3 regions of the Streptomyces sp. SGAir0957 genome follow, and region 3 is predicted to be linked to each of the others. Evidence: riboswitches for the same ligand, from Rfam matches in the RefSeq annotation. Region 3 holds a riboswitch; each other region holds the start of a gene.
What was found. A riboswitch is a leader RNA that binds a small molecule or an ion and turns the genes downstream of it on or off. The one in region 3 is predicted to bind thiamine pyrophosphate.

Region 1 (5,598 bases), 1.8 Mb from region 3:
GTGCCGTAGCCCACCGCGTACGGGTCGCCGTACTGCTGCTGCCCCGTGCCGTACGCGTCGCCGTACTGGGTCTGCGCCGGGTAGGACTGGCCGCCGATGTACGGGTCCGAGTAGGGCGCGGCGTAACCCTGCTGCCCGGTGTCGTAGCCGTAGCCCTGCTGGTCGTAGCCGTAGGACGCGGTGTCGTACCCGTAGCTCTGCTGCTCGTGACCTTGCTGGCCCTGCTGGCCGTGCGCGGTCTGGGCGTAGGCGGTGTCGCTGTAGACGCCGTACTGGCCGGTGTCGTCGGGCATCGGCTCGGTGGTGGCGTAGACCGCGGTGGACTCGGCCGGGCTCTCGGGGGGCTGCGGGTAGTCCTGGGCGGACGCCTGCTCACCCTGCCCGTACTCCAGGTCCGAGACCTCCAGCTGGGGTTCCTGGCGGACCGGCTCCTTGCGGCGGCGTTTGCTCCCGCCTTCCTCGGCACCCGGCTTGTTCTTCAGCGCCCAGCCGGACGCGAAGCCGCTGCGGAACGACAGCGTCACGTACGTCTGGCCGACCGCGAAGGCGATGGCGCCGGCCGCGATGACGAGCACCGACGGCAGCAGGACACCGAGGACGACCCCGAGGAAGCCGCCGAAGGCCAGCAGGCGCCAGCGGAGCCGTGCCTTGTACTGCAGCAGCACCTCACCGAGGAGCCAGAGTGCCACCAGTCCGAACGCGATGTAGAGGACCGCCCAGCCCATGTACGCCCCTCTCGTACGGCCGTGACCCCGCGCGGGTACGGCCCATCAGGCCCGCTGTTCGTGCAGGCCCAGATTTTCGTAGATCTCCAGCGTCGCCGTGGAGTTGTTGAGCGTAATGAAGTGCAGACCCGGGACACCCTCGTCAAGCAGCTTCGCGCAGAACTCCGTCGCGAACTCGATGCCAATGGAGCGTACAGCGGCCGGATCGTCTTTGGCTGTGAGGATGCGCTCTTTCAGCGCCGGCGGGAAGTCGGCGTTGCTCAGCTTCGGCAGCCGCTCGAGCATGCGCACGCTCGTGACCGGCATGCATTCGGGGATGATCGGCGTCTCGCAGCCCGCCGCGGCGACCCGGTCGCGCAGCCGCAGGTACTCCTCCGGGTAGAAGAACATCTGCGTGATCGCGTAGTCGGCGCCCGCCCGGCACTTGTCGACGAAGTGCCGCACGTCGGTGTCCCACTCCGCGGAGCGCGGATGCATGGCCGGGAACGCGGCGACGCCGACGCAGAAGTCCCCCGACTCCTTGATCAGCTCGACGAGCTCGGCCGCGTACGTCAGCCCCTCGGGGTGGGAGATCCAGTCGCCCATCGGGTCACCGGGCGGGTCTCCGCGCACGGCGAGCATGTTCCGGATCCCGGCGTCGGCGTACTGCCCGATGATGTTGCGCAGTTCGGCGACCGAGTGCTCGACGGCGGTGATGTGGGCGACCGGCGTCAGCGTCGTGTCGGCGACGATCTGCTCGGTCTCCTTTACCGTGCCCGCGCGCGTGGAGCCGCCCGCGCCGTAGGTCACGGAGACGAAGTCGGGCGACACGGCCTCGACCCTGCGCAGGGCGTTCCACAGGTTGCGCTCGCCCTTCGCGGTTTTCGGGGCGGAGAATTCGAACGAGTACGTCGTCTTCCCGGCCGCGAGCATGTCGCGCACGGTGCGGGCTCGATCAGTCCTGGTGGAAGCGGTGCCAAAGGCCATACGGGCAGGTTACTGAGGGATGCTGGTTGCCCATAATCCCCGTCCAGCTTCCGGACAGACCCCGACGGCGCCGCCGCCGAGGGGGGTGGCGGTTCAGATCGAACGCAGGCGCTTGGCGAACTCGGCCGCGGCGGCCCCGGGGTCGTCGGCCTCGGTGAGGGCGCGGACGACGACGACGCGACGGGCCCCGGCCTCCAGGACCTGATCCAGGTTCCCCAGGTCGATGCCGCCGATGGCGAACCAGGGGCGGTCGGTCCCGAGGGCGGCGGTGTGCCGCACGAGGTCCAGGCCGGGCGCGTGGCGGCCCGGCTTCGTCGGTGTCGGCCAGCACGGACCGGTGCAGAAGTAGTCCACGCCTTCCTGGAAGGCGGCCGCGTCGGCCTCCGCGTCGGCGTGCGTGGAGCGGCCTATGAGGACGTCGTCGCCCAGGAGGGCGCGGGCCGCGGGGACGGGCAGGTCGCCCTGGCCGAGGTGGAGCACGTCCGAGCCGCTCGCGTGCGCGACGTCCGCCCGGTCGTTGACCGCGAAGAGCTTGCCGTGGCGGCGGGCCGCGTCGGCGAACACGGCGAGGTGCTCCAGCTCCTCACCGGCCTCCATGCCCTTGTCCCGCAGCTGCACGATGTCCACGCCGCCCGCGAGCACGGCGTCGAGGAACTCCGGCAGGTCGCCCTGGCGCTTGCGGGCGTCGGTGCACAGGTAGAGCCGGGCATCGGCGAGCAGGGCGCGCTGCGGGTCGGCCATGGGACATCCCCCGTTGATGGTCGTGGTGTGCGTGCCACGCGCGCGTGGCACGCACACCGGACGGTTGTCAGGTCAGACGGCGAGCGCCTGGGCGCGGCGCTTCACCTCCGTGCCGCGATTCTCGCTCAGGGCCTGCGCGGGCGTGCCCGGCAGGGTCGGGTCGGGGGTGAAGAGCCACTCCAGCATCTCTTCGTCGCTGAAGCCGTCGTCCCGCAGGAGCGTCAGGGTGCCGGTGAGGCCCTTGACGATCTTGTCGCCGTCGATGAAGGCGGCGGGCACGTGCAGCGCCCGGTTCTCACCGCGGCGTACAGCGATCACCTGGCCCTCCTTCACCAGCTGGCGCACGCGCGTCACCTCGACGCCGAGCCGCTCGGCGATGTCGGGAAGGGTGAGCCAGTCGGGGACGAGAGCATCGGTCTTTGCGTCAATCTCGGTCACAGGACAAGCGTGCCATCTAGGACTGACAGTCGGAAAGCCGGACCGGGCTGACCAGGTGTTTTTACGGCCGCGGCGGCGCCTCAGGCCGCGGCGGACTTCAGCGGCCGGGCGGGATCGGCCAGCAGCTCCGGGTCGAGCACGGTGCCCGCCTCGATGAGTTTGCGCCCCTGGGCGAGGTCGCGGGGCTTGCCGACGGCCAGGACGGCCACCAGGGCCCCCTCGCGCAGCCAGCACACGGACCAGGCCGCACCGGCCGGGTCCCCGCGCCACACGGTCGTGTCGGCGGCACGGTGGTGCCCCGCGTACTGCACGAACCGCCCGAACTGCTCGGACCAGAAGTAGGGCACGGGGTCGTACACGGCCGGTGTCTCGCCGATGATGTTCGCCGCGACGGTCCGGGGCCCCTGCAAGGCGTTGTCCCAGTGGTGGACGAGCAGGCGCTCGCCGTAGCGCGCCGAGGGGAAGGAGGAGCAGTCCCCGACGGCGTAGACATCGGGCACGGAGGTCCGCAGCCCGGCGTCGGCGACGACCTCCCGGTGCTCGCCCAGGTCGATCCCGGAACCGGCCAGCCAGCCGGTGGCGGGCCGGGCCCCGATGCCGATGACGACGGCTCCGGCGGGCAGCCGCGTCCCGTCGTCCAGGGCCACGAACCCGGGCTCGATGTGCTCCACGCGCGCGTGGGTGCGCAGGTGGGCCCCGGCGTCGGCGTACCAGGCCGACATGGGCGCGGCGATCTCGGCGGGCAGCGCCCCGGCCAGCGGCCGCCCGGCGGCCTCCACGACGGTGACGCGGCAGCCGGCCTCGCGGGCCGCGGTGGCGAACTCGGCGCCGATCCACCCGGCGCCCACGACCACCACGTCGCGCTGCTCGGCGAGGACGGGCCGCAGCCGCTCGGCGTCGTCGAGGGTGCGCAGCAGATGCACGCCGGGGACGGCGTCGGCGCCGGGCAGCCGGACGGGTTCGGCACCGGTGGCGACGACCAGGACGTCGTAGGAGACGGGCCCGCCGGCGGTGTCGAGCTCATGATCGGCGGGCCGCACACCGGTGACCTCGCGCCCCAGCTCGACGGTGACGCCCAGGGCGGCGAAGTCCACGTCGAAGGCGGACCCGTCGGCCTTGCCGAGCAGGACGGCCTTGGAGAGCGGCGGCCGGTCGTAGGGCGGATGGGGTTCGGCGCCGATCAGCGTGACGTCGCCCGCGAAGCCCTGTTCGCGCAGGGCCACGGCGGTCTGCACGCCGGCCATCCCCGCGCCGACGATGACGACGTGCCGTCGCCCCTGAGATGTCCCGTTGCCGCTCGGTTGCTCGCTCACCGGATCACCTTAGGCATCTGATCTTGCGTCGGTCAGCGGTGCGGGCCACTCCCGCGCCGTGACGTCCTGCACACGTGTCACTGGTTTAGAGATCAAGCCGCCGTCCGCACCTGCGCCCGTACTTACTGCGGCTCGCGCCCAAGAGTTAGAGTGACCGACGTAGAGCACTCGCGGGAGCCCGTACGCAGCGGGCTGAGAGGGAGGCTGGAGCGGCCTCCGACCGTACGAACCTGATCCGGGTCATGCCGGCGAAGGGAGGGGCTGGACGCCCATGTCGCGTATTCCCACCGAAGCCACCGACGTACTGGTCGTCGGGGGCGGCATCATCGGTCTCGTCACGGCGTGGCGGACCGCGCAGCGCGGCCTGTCGGTCGCGGTCGTGGACCCCGGACCGGGCGGCGGGGCCGCCCAGGTCGCGGCCGGAATGCTGGCCGCGGTCACCGAACTGCACTACGGCGAGCAGACGCTGCTCGCTCTGAACGTCGAGTCGGCGCGCCGCTATCCGCGGTTCGCGGCGGAGCTGTCCGAGGCGAGCGGCCAGGACCTCGGCTACCGCGCGTGCGGCACGCTCGCGGTCGCCCTGGACGCGGACGACCGGGCGCACCTGCGCGAACTGCACGCGTTCCAGCGGAAGTCGGGCCTGGAGTCCGTATGGCTGTCGGGCCGCGAGTGCCGCCGCCTGGAGCCGATGCTCGCACCGGGCGTGCGCGGGGGCCTGCGGGTCGACGGCGACCACCAGATCGACCCGAGAAGACTCGCGAGCGCCCTTGTGACGGCCTGCGAACGCGCGGGGGTGACCTTCCACCGCCAGAGGGCCGAACGCCTCTCAGTGATCCAGGACAGAGCGCAGGGCGTGACCCTGACCGACGGCACCGCCCTGACAGCCGGTCAGACGGTCCTGGCGACGGGCAGCCACAGCGCCTCGCTCCCCGGCGTCCCGGACGAGGTGCGCCCACCGGTCCGCCCGGTGAAGGGCCAGGTCCTGCGCCTGACGGTGCCGCCGCGGTACGCGCCGTTCCTCAGCCGCACGATCCGCGCGGTGGTCCGCGGCAGCCACCTGTACCTGGTGCCGAGGGTCAACGGCGAACTCGTCGTGGGCGCCACCAGCGAGGAGCTCGGCTGGGACACGACGGTCACGGCGGGCGGCGTCTACGAACTCCTGCGCGACGCCCACGAACTGGTCCCCGGCATCACGGAACTCCCGCTGACGGAGACCTGCGCGGGCCTGCGCCCGGGCTCCCCGGACAACGCCCCGCTCCTCGGCCCGACGGCCCTGCCCGGCCTCCTCCTGGCGACGGGCCACTACCGCAACGGAGTGCTGCTGACCCCGGTCACGGGCGACGCGATGGCCCACGCCCTGACGACGGGTGAACTCCCGCCGGAAGCGGCCCCCTTCGCCCCGGACCGTTTCCCGG
Region 2 (5,598 bases), 1.7 Mb from region 3:
CTCACCGCCGGACAGGGCGCCGACGGCCCGGCCGGCGGCCCCGGGCAGCCCGACCAGGTCGAGCAACTCCCTTACGCGCGCCCGCTGTTCGCTCTTCCCGGCACCGTGCATCCGCAGCCCGAACGCCACATTGCCGCCCACGTCCCGCTGCGGGAACAGCTGGTGGTCCTGGAACATCAGGCCCACGCCCCGCTTGTGCGCGGGCACGCCCGCCTGGTCGCGCCCGGCGAGGACCACCCGCCCGGAGTCGAGGTGCTGCAACCCGGCGACCACCCGGAGCAGCGTCGACTTGCCGCTGCCGCTGGGCCCGAGGACGCAGACGATCTCGTGCTCGGCGACCTCCAGGTCCACGCGGTCGAGCGCGGCGCGCCCCCCGAACCGTACGGTCGCGTCGTCCAGTGCGAGCATGGCCGCCATTTCAGAACTCCCCGGTCGTGGCCCGCGCGGGCCGTGCGCGTTCGAGCAGCAGCAACGAGACGGCACAGACGATCATCAGGACCGTCGAGAGGGCCATCGCCTGCCCGTAGTTGAGGTCTCCGGCGCGGCCGAGCAGCCGCGCCACGGCGACCGGCAGCGTCGGGTTGTCGGGCCGCGCGATGAACACCGTCGCCCCGAACTCGCCCAGGGACACGGCGAACGCGAACCCCGCCGCGACCAGCAGCGCCCGCCGCACCATCGGCAGGTCGACCTCCCGCCAGGCCCGCAGCGGCGAGGCGCCGAGCACGGCGGCGGCCTCCCGCAGCCGCCCGTCCACGGCGCGCAGGACCGGCAGCATCGTCCGTACGACGAAGGGCACGCCGACCAGCGCCTGGGCGAGCGGCACCAGGATCCAGGAGGCGCGCAGGTCGAGCGGCGGCTTGTCGAGCGTGATGAGGAACCCGAACCCGACGGTCACCGCGGACACCCCGAGCGGCAGCATCAACAGCGCGTCGAACCCGCGCACCAGGCGGCCCGCGCGCCGGGTCAGCGCCGCCGCCGCGAGCCCACCGATGACGAGGGCGATCCCGGTGGCGGCGAGCGCGTACTCCAGGGAGTTCCAGACGGCATTGATCGGCGCTACGAGGAAGGTCCCGCCGTCGGAGTCGCCGAGCGCCCGGTAGTACGCGAACCCGTATCCGCCCGGTGCGTCGAGCGAGCGCTGGATCAGCACGCCGAGCGGCAGCAGGATCAGGACGGCGACGGTGGCGAGGACCCCGGCGAGCAGCGCCCACTGCCCGGCCCCGCGCGGCTTGCGCGCCGTGTGCGCCGCGTCGACGAGCCGGAGCGCGCTCTCCCGGCGCCGCACGCTCCAGGCGTGCACGCCGAGGATCAGCCCGACCGCGACGAACTGCACGAGCGTGAGGACGGCCGCCGTCGACAGGTCGAAGATCTGCGCGGTCTGCCGGTAGATCTCGACTTCGAGGGTCGAGTAGCCGGGCCCGCCGAGGATCTGCACGACCCCGAACGACGTGAACGTGAAGAGGAAGACCATCAGCCCCGCCGCGGCCACGGCCGGACCGAGCGCGGGCAGCGTCACCCTGCGGAACGCCGCGAACCGCGAGGCGCCGAGCATCCGCGCGGCCTCCTCCTGGCGCGGGTCGAGCTGCCCCCAGAGCCCGCCCACGGTCCGCACGACGACGGCGTAGTTGAAGAAGACGTGCGCGACGAGGATCGCCCAGACCGTGGTGTCGAGCCGCACTCCCCACAGCTCGTCGAGGAGCCCGCCCCGCCCGACGAGCGCCAGGAACGCCGTCCCGACGACGACGGTCGGCAGCACGAACGGCACGGTCACGACCGCCCGCAGGATCTGCTTGCCGGGAAAGTCGAGCCGCGCGAACACGTACGCGCCGGGCAACGCGATCAGCAACGTCAGAGCCGTCGACGCGAGCGCCTGCCACACCGTGAACCACAGGACGTGCCGGATGTCCGCGTCCCCGAGGACGTCCCCGATCCGGCCGAACTGCCAGGCGCCGCCGACGAGCAGCCCGCGGCGCACGATGGCGACGACCGGATAGGCGAAGAAGACGGCGAAGAACGCCACGGGCACGACCATGAGGCCGAGCCGCGCGGCGTCCCCGGAGAGACGGGGCCGGGACGTACGCGCAGGGGTCTCCCGCGTCACTTCCTTACGAGCGAGGTCCACGACTTGACCCACTTGTCACGATTGTCCGTGATCATGCGCATGTTCATGTACGCGGGGTCGTCGACCCGTACGGCGTACTTGGTGTACTCGGCGGGCGCGTGGGCGTCCTCGGTCACCGGGTCGACGAACATGTTGAGCGGCATGTCCTCCTGGAACTCCTTCGAGATCAGGAAGTCGAGCAGCGCCTGACCGCCCTTCTCGTTCTTCGCCCCGTCGAGCAGCCCGGCGAACTCGATCTGCTGGAAGCACGTCTTGGTGGCCACGCCGACCGGCGACGTCTTCGGCTGCGGGTCCGCGTAGATCGCCTCGGCGGGCGGCGAGGACGCGTACGACACGACGAGCGGCCGGTCGCCGCCCGCCTTCTTGCCGCCGGCGCTGCCGCTGAACTCCTCGTTGTAGGCCTGGTCCCAGCCGTCGACGACCTTCACCCCGTTGGCCACGAGCTTCTTCCAGTAGCCCTGCCAGCCGTCCTCGCCGTACTGTGCGGCCGTCCCGAGCAGAAAGCCGAGACCGGGCGAGGAGGTGGCCGCGTTCTCGGTGACGAGCAGGTTCTTGTACTGCGGCTCGACGAGATCCGCGAAGGAGGACGGCGGCGCCAGCTTGTGCCGCTCGAAGTACTTCTTGTCGTAGTTCACGCAGATGTCGCCGGTGTCGACCGGCGTGACCTGGTACCTGCCGACGAGGACGTCGAGCCGGAACTCGCTCAGCACCCGGTCGATCCCCCTGGCCTTGTACGGGGTGAAGATCTTGTTGTCGACGGCCCGGGACAACAGCGTGTTGTCGACGCCGAAGAACACGTCGCCCTGCGGATTGCCCCTGGACAGGATCGCCTTGTTGACGGCCTGCCCGGCATCACCGTCCTTCAGGACTCTCACCTTGTACCCGGACTTCTCCTCGAAGTCCTTCAGCACGTTCTTGGAGACGGCCCAGGAGTCATGACTGACGAGGGTGACGGTCTTCGAGTCGCCGGAGCCGCCGTCACCGGACGACCCGCAGGCGGCGAGGGCGACCAGCCCGAACCCCACGGCCAGGGCGACGCTTGTCCTCTTACTGATGGTGCTCATTGTTTTTCCTCCTGGAATGACCAGGAGAAGACGCGGCCCCGCCCGGAGCCTTCACAGGTCCCCGGGCAGGGCGCAACAGCATGAGTGATGACCGAACTTCCTACCCGGAATGACCCGGGCGAGGTTCAGAGGGTCTGCGGCCTGCGGTGTGGAACCGGTGCCGCACTCTCAGCGCTGTGGCGCTCCCCTGTCGGAATATGAAGATGTAGTTGTTCCCGCCGGCCCCAGGCTACCGCTCGGTCGCGGCGAGCTGACCGCACGCCCCGTCGATCTCCTGGCCACGGGTGTCCCGGATGGTCACGGGCACCCCGTGCGCGGCGATCGCGTCGACGAACGCCTTCTCGTCCTCGGGCCGCGACGCGGTCCACTTCGACCCCGGCGTCGGGTTCAGCGGGATGAGATTGACGTGTACCGGCTTGCCCCGCAGCAGCCGGCCGAGCCGGTCACCACGCCACGCCTGATCGTTGATGTCGCGGATGAGCGCGTACTCGATCGAGAGCCGGCGCCCGGACTTCGCGGCGTACTCCCACCCGGCGTCGAGGACCTCGCGCACCTTCCACCGGGTATTGACCGGTACGAGGGTGTCGCGCAGCTCGTCGTCGGGCGCGTGCAGCGAGATGGCGAGGCGGCACTTGAACCCCTCGTCGGCGAACCGGTGAATGGCCGGCACGAGCCCGACCGTCGACACGGTGATGCCGCGCTGGGACAGCCCCAGGCCGTCCGGCTCGGGGTCGGTCAGCGCGCGGATGGCGCCGACGACCCGCTTGTAGTTGGCGAGCGGCTCGCCCATCCCCATGAAGACGATGTTGCTGAGCCGCGCGGGACCACCGGGGATCTCCCCGTCCCGCAGCGCGCGCATCCCGTCCACGATCTGGTGCACGATCTCGCCGGTCGACAGGTTCCGGTCGAGCCCGGCCTGCCCCGTCGCGCAGAACGGGCAGTTCATCCCGCATCCCGCCTGCGACGAGATGCACATGGTGACCCGGTCCGGGTAGCGCATGAGCACGGACTCGACGAGCGTCCCGTCGAACAGCCGCCACAGCGTCTTGCGCGTGGTCTCCTGGTCGGTCGACAGATGCCGCACGACCGTCATCAGCTCGGGCAGCAGCGCCTCCCGCAGCTTCTCCCGCGAACCGGCGGGGATGTCGGTCCACTCCGCGGGGTCGTGCGCGTACCGCGCGAAGTAGTGCTGCGACAGCTGCTTGGCGCGGAACGGCTTCTCACCGATCGCGGCAACAGCCTCCTTCCGCTCGGCGGGCGAAAGGTCGGCAAGGTGCCGCGGCGGCTTCTTGGCTCCGCGGGGGGCGACGAAAGTGAGTTCTCCGGGCTTAGGCATGGCTGTACCAGTGTCGCAGATAGATGGGGCTGACCTGGGGTCGTCGCGCTGGACGCCTGTCACTGTCGGTCGCCGCTGGTCACTGGTGAGCGGCCTCGGACGGCCCAGGGACGGCCCGGGCCGCGCCAGTGCTACCCCAATCCACCTCGGCCGATGGCGGTTTCGGCTGTCTACCGCAACGCGTCGGCATTGCCCCCCCAGGCACGGGCATGAGGACGTTCAAGCCATGGGTATCCATACACGATCGCTTCCGCGGCAACTGCTGGCAATATCAGGAGAAAACGACACATTGACGCACAAGGGGGAACTGAAGAAGATGCCTATCTCAATCGAATTACCCGAGGGATTCCCTCGACCGGCCGGAGATTCCGGAAGGCTACTCCTTCAGTCTTTATTCACGGCACACAAGAGAGACGGCCGCTGGCTAAGCCCCAAAAAGCTGAACCGGCTACTTCAGAGGTCTAGCACGTCACTCCCCGAGGCCATGCTTGAATTGCCCTCTGGACTTACGAGAGAAACCGCAGAAGAAATCAACATCCGCAACTCAATCGGCGAAGTACATCTGACATTTGCAGGAGTTGCCAACTGCGTCGGATCCGACGCGATCTTGCGGGTTTTCTTCGAGATCCTTGCGGAGGCTGCAGAGAAGGAGCGGGAAGAGAGTCGATGGACCTTGGGGCGAGTACGCATCACCCCCGAGGAGACCGATCGGGTCAAGTCTGCACTTGCGGGACTCACCTTCCGCAATCCGGTTGATTTCCTGATGGGGATTGTGGAACTTGAGCCCTGGTGTATCGGCGCATCTAGGAGCGGCGGCTGGGACATGTATGTGCCTGCAGGAATGTCGGTCGACAGCAGGATTCGCTTCTTTTCCGGGACTCGAAGTATTACCGATTATTGGCGTAGGCGCGAGGATTTCATCCTTAGATCTGACACCCTACGCATGGGTCGCACGCTCGACGGAATGCACCCGGAGGTGATTTCTGCGGCTGGCGAACTCTGGGCCGACGGCCACTTCACACAGGCCGTCCTTGCGGTTTTCCGTCACATCGAATTCCGGGTCCAAAAGGTAACAG
Region 3 (5,598 bases):
CGACCTCGCTGCAGGCAAGCGCCCACGGCGAAGCCAACAAGGAGGTGGCGCGCGCCAGGGAAGCCTGGGCCGAGGCGCTTCTCGAGCGGGGCATCCTGCCGTTCCTGCGGGACGCCCAGGCCCGGACCGCCCTGGGCGGCGGTTCGCTGAGCGGCGGCAGGGGCGGCGGCTCCACCGGCCGTATGCCCCAGCTCGGCTACAACAGGCCCGGGTTCAGCAGCCCCGACGGCGGCGGTACCGCCACGGGGCAGCGTGCCGGGTTCTCCAGTCCGGACTTCTCCAGCCCGGACTTCGGGGGCCCCGAGCACCAGCCGGACTGAGCCGGGGACAAGGGGCTCGGGGTGCACGGTGTGGCCCCGAGCCCGTCGTCATCCGCGCTCGCCGGTCAGTTGGCGAGCGGCAGGTAGACGCGATTGCCCGCCTCGGCGAACTCCTTCGACTTCTGCTCCATACCGGCCTCGACCTCGGCCTGCGTGGTGCCGTGCTCGCGACGGATGTCCTGCGAGATCTTCATCGAGCAGAACTTCGGGCCGCACATCGAGCAGAAGTGCGCCGTCTTCGCCGGTTCGGCGGGGAGCGTCTCGTCGTGGAACTCGCGGGCCGTGTCCGGGTCGAGGGCCAGATTGAACTGGTCCTCCCACCGGAACTCGAAGCGGGCGTCCGAGAGTGCGTCGTCCCAGTCCTGCGCTCCGGGGTGCCCCTTGGCGAGGTCCGCCGCGTGCGCCGCGATCTTGTACGTGATGACGCCGGTCTTCACGTCGTCGCGGTTGGGCAGGCCGAGGTGTTCCTTGGGGGTGACGTAGCAGAGCATCGCCGTGCCCCACCAGGCGATCATCGCGGCGCCGATTCCGGACGTGATGTGGTCATACGCCGGAGCGACGTCCGTGGTCAGCGGGCCGAGCGTGTAGAACGGGGCCTCCTCGCAGATCTCCTGCTGGAGGTCGATGTTCTCCTTGATCTTGTGCATCGGGACGTGGCCCGGCCCCTCGATCATGGTCTGGACGCCGTGCCGCTTGGCGATCGAGTTCAGTTCGCCGAGTGTCCTGAGCTCGGCGAACTGAGCCTCGTCGTTGGCGTCCGCGATCGAGCCGGGGCGCAGCCCGTCGCCGAGCGAGTACGTGACGTCGTACGCGGCGAGGATGTCGCAGAGCTCCTCGAAGTGCTCGTAGAGGAAGCTCTCCCTGTGGTGTGCGAGACACCACGCGGCCATGATCGAGCCGCCGCGCGAGACGATGCCGGTCTTGCGGTTGGCGGTCAGCGGGACGTACGGGAGCCGGACTCCGGCGTGGACCGTCATGTAGTCCACGCCTTGTTCGGCCTGCTCGATGACGGTGTCCTTGTAGATCTCCCAGGTCAGTTCCTCGGCCTTGCCGTCGACCTTTTCGAGAGCCTGGTAGAGCGGCACGGTGCCGATGGGGACGGGGGAGTTGCGCAGGACCCATTCGCGCGTGGTGTGGATGTTGCGGCCGGTGGAGAGGTCCATGACGGTGTCGGCGCCCCAGCGGGTCGCCCACGTCATCTTCTCCACTTCCTCCTCGATGGACGAGGTGACGGCGGAGTTGCCGATGTTGGCGTTGACCTTCACCAGGAACCGCTTGCCGATGATCATCGGCTCGATCTCCGGGTGGTTCACGTTGGCGGGCAGCACCGCGCGGCCTGCCGCGATCTCGTCACGGACGACCTCAGGGGCGACGTTCTCCCGGATGGCCACGTACTCCATCTCCGGGGTGATCTCGCCCCGCCTGGCGTACGCGAGCTGGGTCACGGGCTCGCCGGTCCTGCCGCGGCGCGGCTGACGAGGGCGGCCTGGGAAGACCGCGTCGAGGTTGCGCAGCCCGCCGCGCGGCGAGGTGTGCTTGATGCCGTCGTCCTCGGGGCGGGCGGGGCGGCCCGCGTACTCCTCGGTGTCACCGCGGGCGATGATCCAGTTCTCCCGGAGCGGGGCGAGCCCCCTGCGCACGTCGGTGTCGACGGTGGGGTCGGTGTACGGGCCGGAGGTGTCGTACAGCGTGACGGCCTGGCCGTTGGTGAGGTGCACCTGGCGGACCGGCACGTTGAGGTCGGGGCGCGAGCCCCGGATGTACCCCTTGTGCCAGCCGATGGACTTCCCGGCCTCCGGCTCAGAGCCGTTGGAGGCAGGCGTGCGTGCGTCCGTTGTGGTCATGAGACCTACTCCCTACGCCGGCATTACCCGGTAACAGGTTCGGCGGTCGACGCAGCGGTGTTCGTCGGCGGCGTTTCACGCTGTTTCACGTGAAACCGCATGGACGAAGGTCAGCGCCCTCTCAGCCCGGTGCTCCGAGCTCCCGCGTGTGCAAAGTGCCTCCACGCTAGCGTCACTTCGGACGCGTTGAACAGAGGGCCCCTGTCGTTCTTGCGATGATCGGGCGGTGACCACGACGCAGCAGCCTCCGCCTCCGCCGCCCCAACCTCCGCATGGAGAGGGTCCATCAGGGCACGGACCTGGCGGGCACGGCCACTCTCACAGTCATGGCCCCGCCGCCCCCGTCTCACAGCATCTGCGCAAGGTCATCGCGGCGATCCTGGTGCCGTTCTCCATGGCCGTCGTCGTCGGTCTCGTGGTGCTGTGGCCCGGCGGCGCTCCTGAGCACGAGCGCACCGGCGTCGGCTTCGACCGGCAGACGCAGCAGGCCACGGTCGCCGAGGTCGAGAAGGTGGACTGCAAGTCCGTGAACGCGACGGGCTCCGCCACCCAGGACCCCTCGGGCACGTCGACGCAGAACCCGTCCTCGGGTACCTGTGAGAAGGCGACGATCCGGGTCGACACCGGCAAGGACACGGGCCGTACGTTCACGGAGATCATCCAGCCGGACTCGCCACGGCAACTGCGCGAGGGCCAGAGGGTGATCGTCGCCTACGCGCCGGACGCTCCCAAGGAGTTGCAGTACTCGGTCACCGATGTGAACCGCAAGCTCCCCATGGCGCTCCTCGCCGGGATCTTCGCCCTGGTCGTCGTGGTGGTGGGCCGCATGCGCGGCGTCATGGCGCTGGTCGCGCTCGCGGTCAGCTTCCTGGTGCTGACCCTGTTCATCCTCCCGGCGATCCTCCAGGGCTCGAACCCGTTGGTCGTGGCGGTCGTCGGGGCGAGCGCGATCATGCTGATCGCGCTCTACATGTGCCATGGCCTGACGGCCCGTACCTCGGTCGCCGTCCTGGGCACCCTCGTATCGCTGCTGCTCATCGGGCTGTTGGGGTCGCTCTTCATCGGCTGGGCCGCGCTGACGGGCAACACGGACGACAACACCGGCCTGATCCACGGGCTCTACCCGGACATCGACATGAGCGGTCTGCTGCTCGCGGGCGTCATCATCGGTTCGCTCGGGGTCCTGGACGACGTGACGGTCACGCAGACGTCGGCGGTGTGGGAGCTGCACGAGGCCAACCCGACGATGGGCTGGCGCGGCCTGTACCGGGCGGGCATCCGGATCGGCCGCGACCACATCGCGTCCGTCGTCAACACCCTGGTCCTGGCGTACGCGGGCGCGGCGCTGCCGCTGCTCCTGCTGTTCTCGATCGCGCAGAGCAGCGTGGTCGACGTGGCCAACAGCGAGCTGGTGGCCGAGGAGATCGTGCGCACGCTGGTCGGTTCGATCGGCCTGGTGGCGGCGGTGCCGGTGACCACCGCGCTGGCCGCCCTCGTGGTCTCGGCCGACCGTCCGATGCCCGGCAAGCCTGCGCGGACCGCTCCGGGACGCGGTGGTGGAGGCCGACGACGCAAGCGCTGAGCGGCGCGGAACGGCTCGGGTGCACCGCGCCGCACAGGCGTCACGTCGTCGACTGCCGGGTCAGCCCGCGTTCTGCTCCTCGGCGAGAATCCGGTCGAGCGCCTCGTCGAGTTCGGCCTCGTAGTCGGCCAGGGCCTGTTCCTGTCCGAGGGGGACGAGCTTGTCCGTGCGGTCGAGGAACGCGACGAGCGGGGCGACCCCGGCCCGGAACAGCGCGTGATCACCGCCCACTTGCAGCCGGATGTGCACGTCCACCGGCAACTCGTCGGCGCCGCCTCCCGCGTTCTCCACGGGCATGATCCGGACGTCGCCGTCACCGGTGGCCCCGTTGACCCCGTCGACGAGGAGCTCCCTGCCGAATGCCCAGGTCACGGGCGCGTCACCAGGGAGATGGAACGTGAGGCGTACCGCATACGGATCGGCGGACTCGTACCGGAGCTCCACCGGGATGCGGAACGACAGCTCCTCGGAGACGAGGAAGCTCATCATGACCTCTGCTTGCACTGCTTGTACCGACTCGCGCATCGCCTACCCCGTCAATGTGACGTCGATTGGCCAGGAATGACCTTCCTGACGCTGCTGGCATCTTGCTCAACGTACACACTTAATTACAAGGAGTGAGTTTTCAGATGCTGATAGAGAAGGCGAGTGTCCCTACGAGGTTGCCGATCTCGTCCTGCAGCCGGCGTGCGAGGGGCAGCAGCCGGTCCGCCTGATGTGCGGGAAGGGAGATGGCCACGGTCGCCGCGGTCGAGCCGATGGTGACCGGGAACGCGGCGCAGGCCGTGCCCAGCGCATACTCCTGGCGCTCGATCAGCGGCTCCATCCGACCCACGGTCCGCAGCTTGCGCAGCAGCGTCCGGTCGTCCCGTACCGAGTACGGAGTGAGGGCGCGGGCCGGATGGCGGTCGAGATGGTCCCGGCGGGCCTCCTCGCCGAGCTGGGAGAGCAGGCACTGGCCGATCGCGTGGGCGTGCCCGGTCGCGGTGAAGTCGGCCCACTCCTCGACGGCCGGACTGGCCGGGGTGTCGGCTACGGCGACGATCTCGATCTCGCCGTCGCGGTAGAGCGCGAAGTAGACGGGCACGCCGAGCGTGTCCCGCCAGTGGCGCAGCGCGTCGGTGATCATGATGCGACGATTTTGCTGGGCTCCACGGCTGCTCAGCCGCTCCACCGCGTCCCCGAACAGGAAGACGCCTCTGTCCCTGCGGAGATAACCCTCATGCGTCAGCGTGCGCAGCAGGTGGTAAGCGGTGGGGAGGGCGACTCCGGCCTCCCGGGCGAGCTGCTTGGCGGGAGCCCCCTCGTCATGTGCGGCGACCGCCTCCAGCAGCCGCATGGCGCGCTGAACGGAGCCGATGAGCGTCTGCGAGGGTGCTGAAGCGGGATCGGCCAAGGTTCACTCCCGGTACACGTGCGTCCCCCCGCATTTCTTGGGATCGCGGGGATGGGAGGCATCGGAATCCGGACTTTAACCCTTGGCCACCGCTCGATACGGCCCCGGAACGGAAACTTCCCCCGGTCCAGCGAACCGTCGCACCCTGCAACGAACGACGCTCCGCGCGCCGCCCGGCCTCACCAGTCGCTGCGCGAGGACGAGCCCGCCATGAACCTCCGCACGAGGTAGATGAGTCCACCCACCAGGGCGGCGAAGACCAGCACCTTGAAGAGCAGGCCGATCACGAACCCGACGACGCTGGCGATCAGGCCGCCGAACACGACCAGGGCGATGACCGGCACCGCGACCCACTTCACCCACCACGGCATGCCCGCGAATATCTCTCGCACTGCCCTCGCTCCTTCGCTCCCGAGGCCCTCGCCGGGACTCTTCCGACTTCCTGTACCCGATGCT

Region 1: another riboswitch for thiamine pyrophosphate. It lies ahead of thiO (glycine oxidase ThiO); the one in region 3 lies ahead of thiC (phosphomethylpyrimidine synthase ThiC).
Region 2: another riboswitch for thiamine pyrophosphate. It lies ahead of C1N81_RS16700 (thiamine ABC transporter substrate-binding protein); the one in region 3 lies ahead of thiC (phosphomethylpyrimidine synthase ThiC).

What each region holds. Positions count from the first base shown of each region.
Region 1 is NZ_CP027293.1:6,101,619-6,107,216, reverse strand. It holds gene C1N81_RS32455 (hypothetical protein) at 1-725, opposite strand, end outside; gene metF (methylenetetrahydrofolate reductase [NAD(P)H]) at 771-1,691, opposite strand; gene thiE (thiamine phosphate synthase) at 1,785-2,432, opposite strand; gene C1N81_RS32440 (Rv2175c family DNA-binding protein) at 2,505-2,870, opposite strand; gene C1N81_RS32435 (NAD(P)/FAD-dependent oxidoreductase) at 2,951-4,183, opposite strand; TPP riboswitch at 4,344-4,457, shown strand; gene thiO (glycine oxidase ThiO) at 4,455-5,598, shown strand, end outside.
Region 2 is NZ_CP027293.1:2,649,297-2,654,894, forward strand. It holds gene C1N81_RS16690 (ABC transporter ATP-binding protein) at 1-408, opposite strand, end outside; gene C1N81_RS16695 (ABC transporter permease) at 419-2,122, opposite strand; gene C1N81_RS16700 (thiamine ABC transporter substrate-binding protein) at 2,098-3,186, opposite strand; TPP riboswitch at 3,266-3,385, opposite strand; gene rlmN (23S rRNA (adenine(2503)-C(2))-methyltransferase RlmN) at 3,416-4,522, opposite strand; gene C1N81_RS16710 (TIGR02391 family protein) at 5,007-5,598, shown strand, end outside.
Region 3 is NZ_CP027293.1:4,341,683-4,347,280, reverse strand. It holds gene C1N81_RS24270 (hypothetical protein) at 1-320, shown strand, start outside; gene thiC (phosphomethylpyrimidine synthase ThiC) at 386-2,164, opposite strand; TPP riboswitch at 2,157-2,320, opposite strand; gene C1N81_RS24260 (YibE/F family protein) at 2,391-3,746, shown strand; gene C1N81_RS24255 (SsgA family sporulation/cell division regulator) at 3,807-4,271, opposite strand; gene C1N81_RS24250 (IclR family transcriptional regulator) at 4,372-5,142, opposite strand; gene C1N81_RS24245 (DUF5326 family protein) at 5,322-5,534, opposite strand.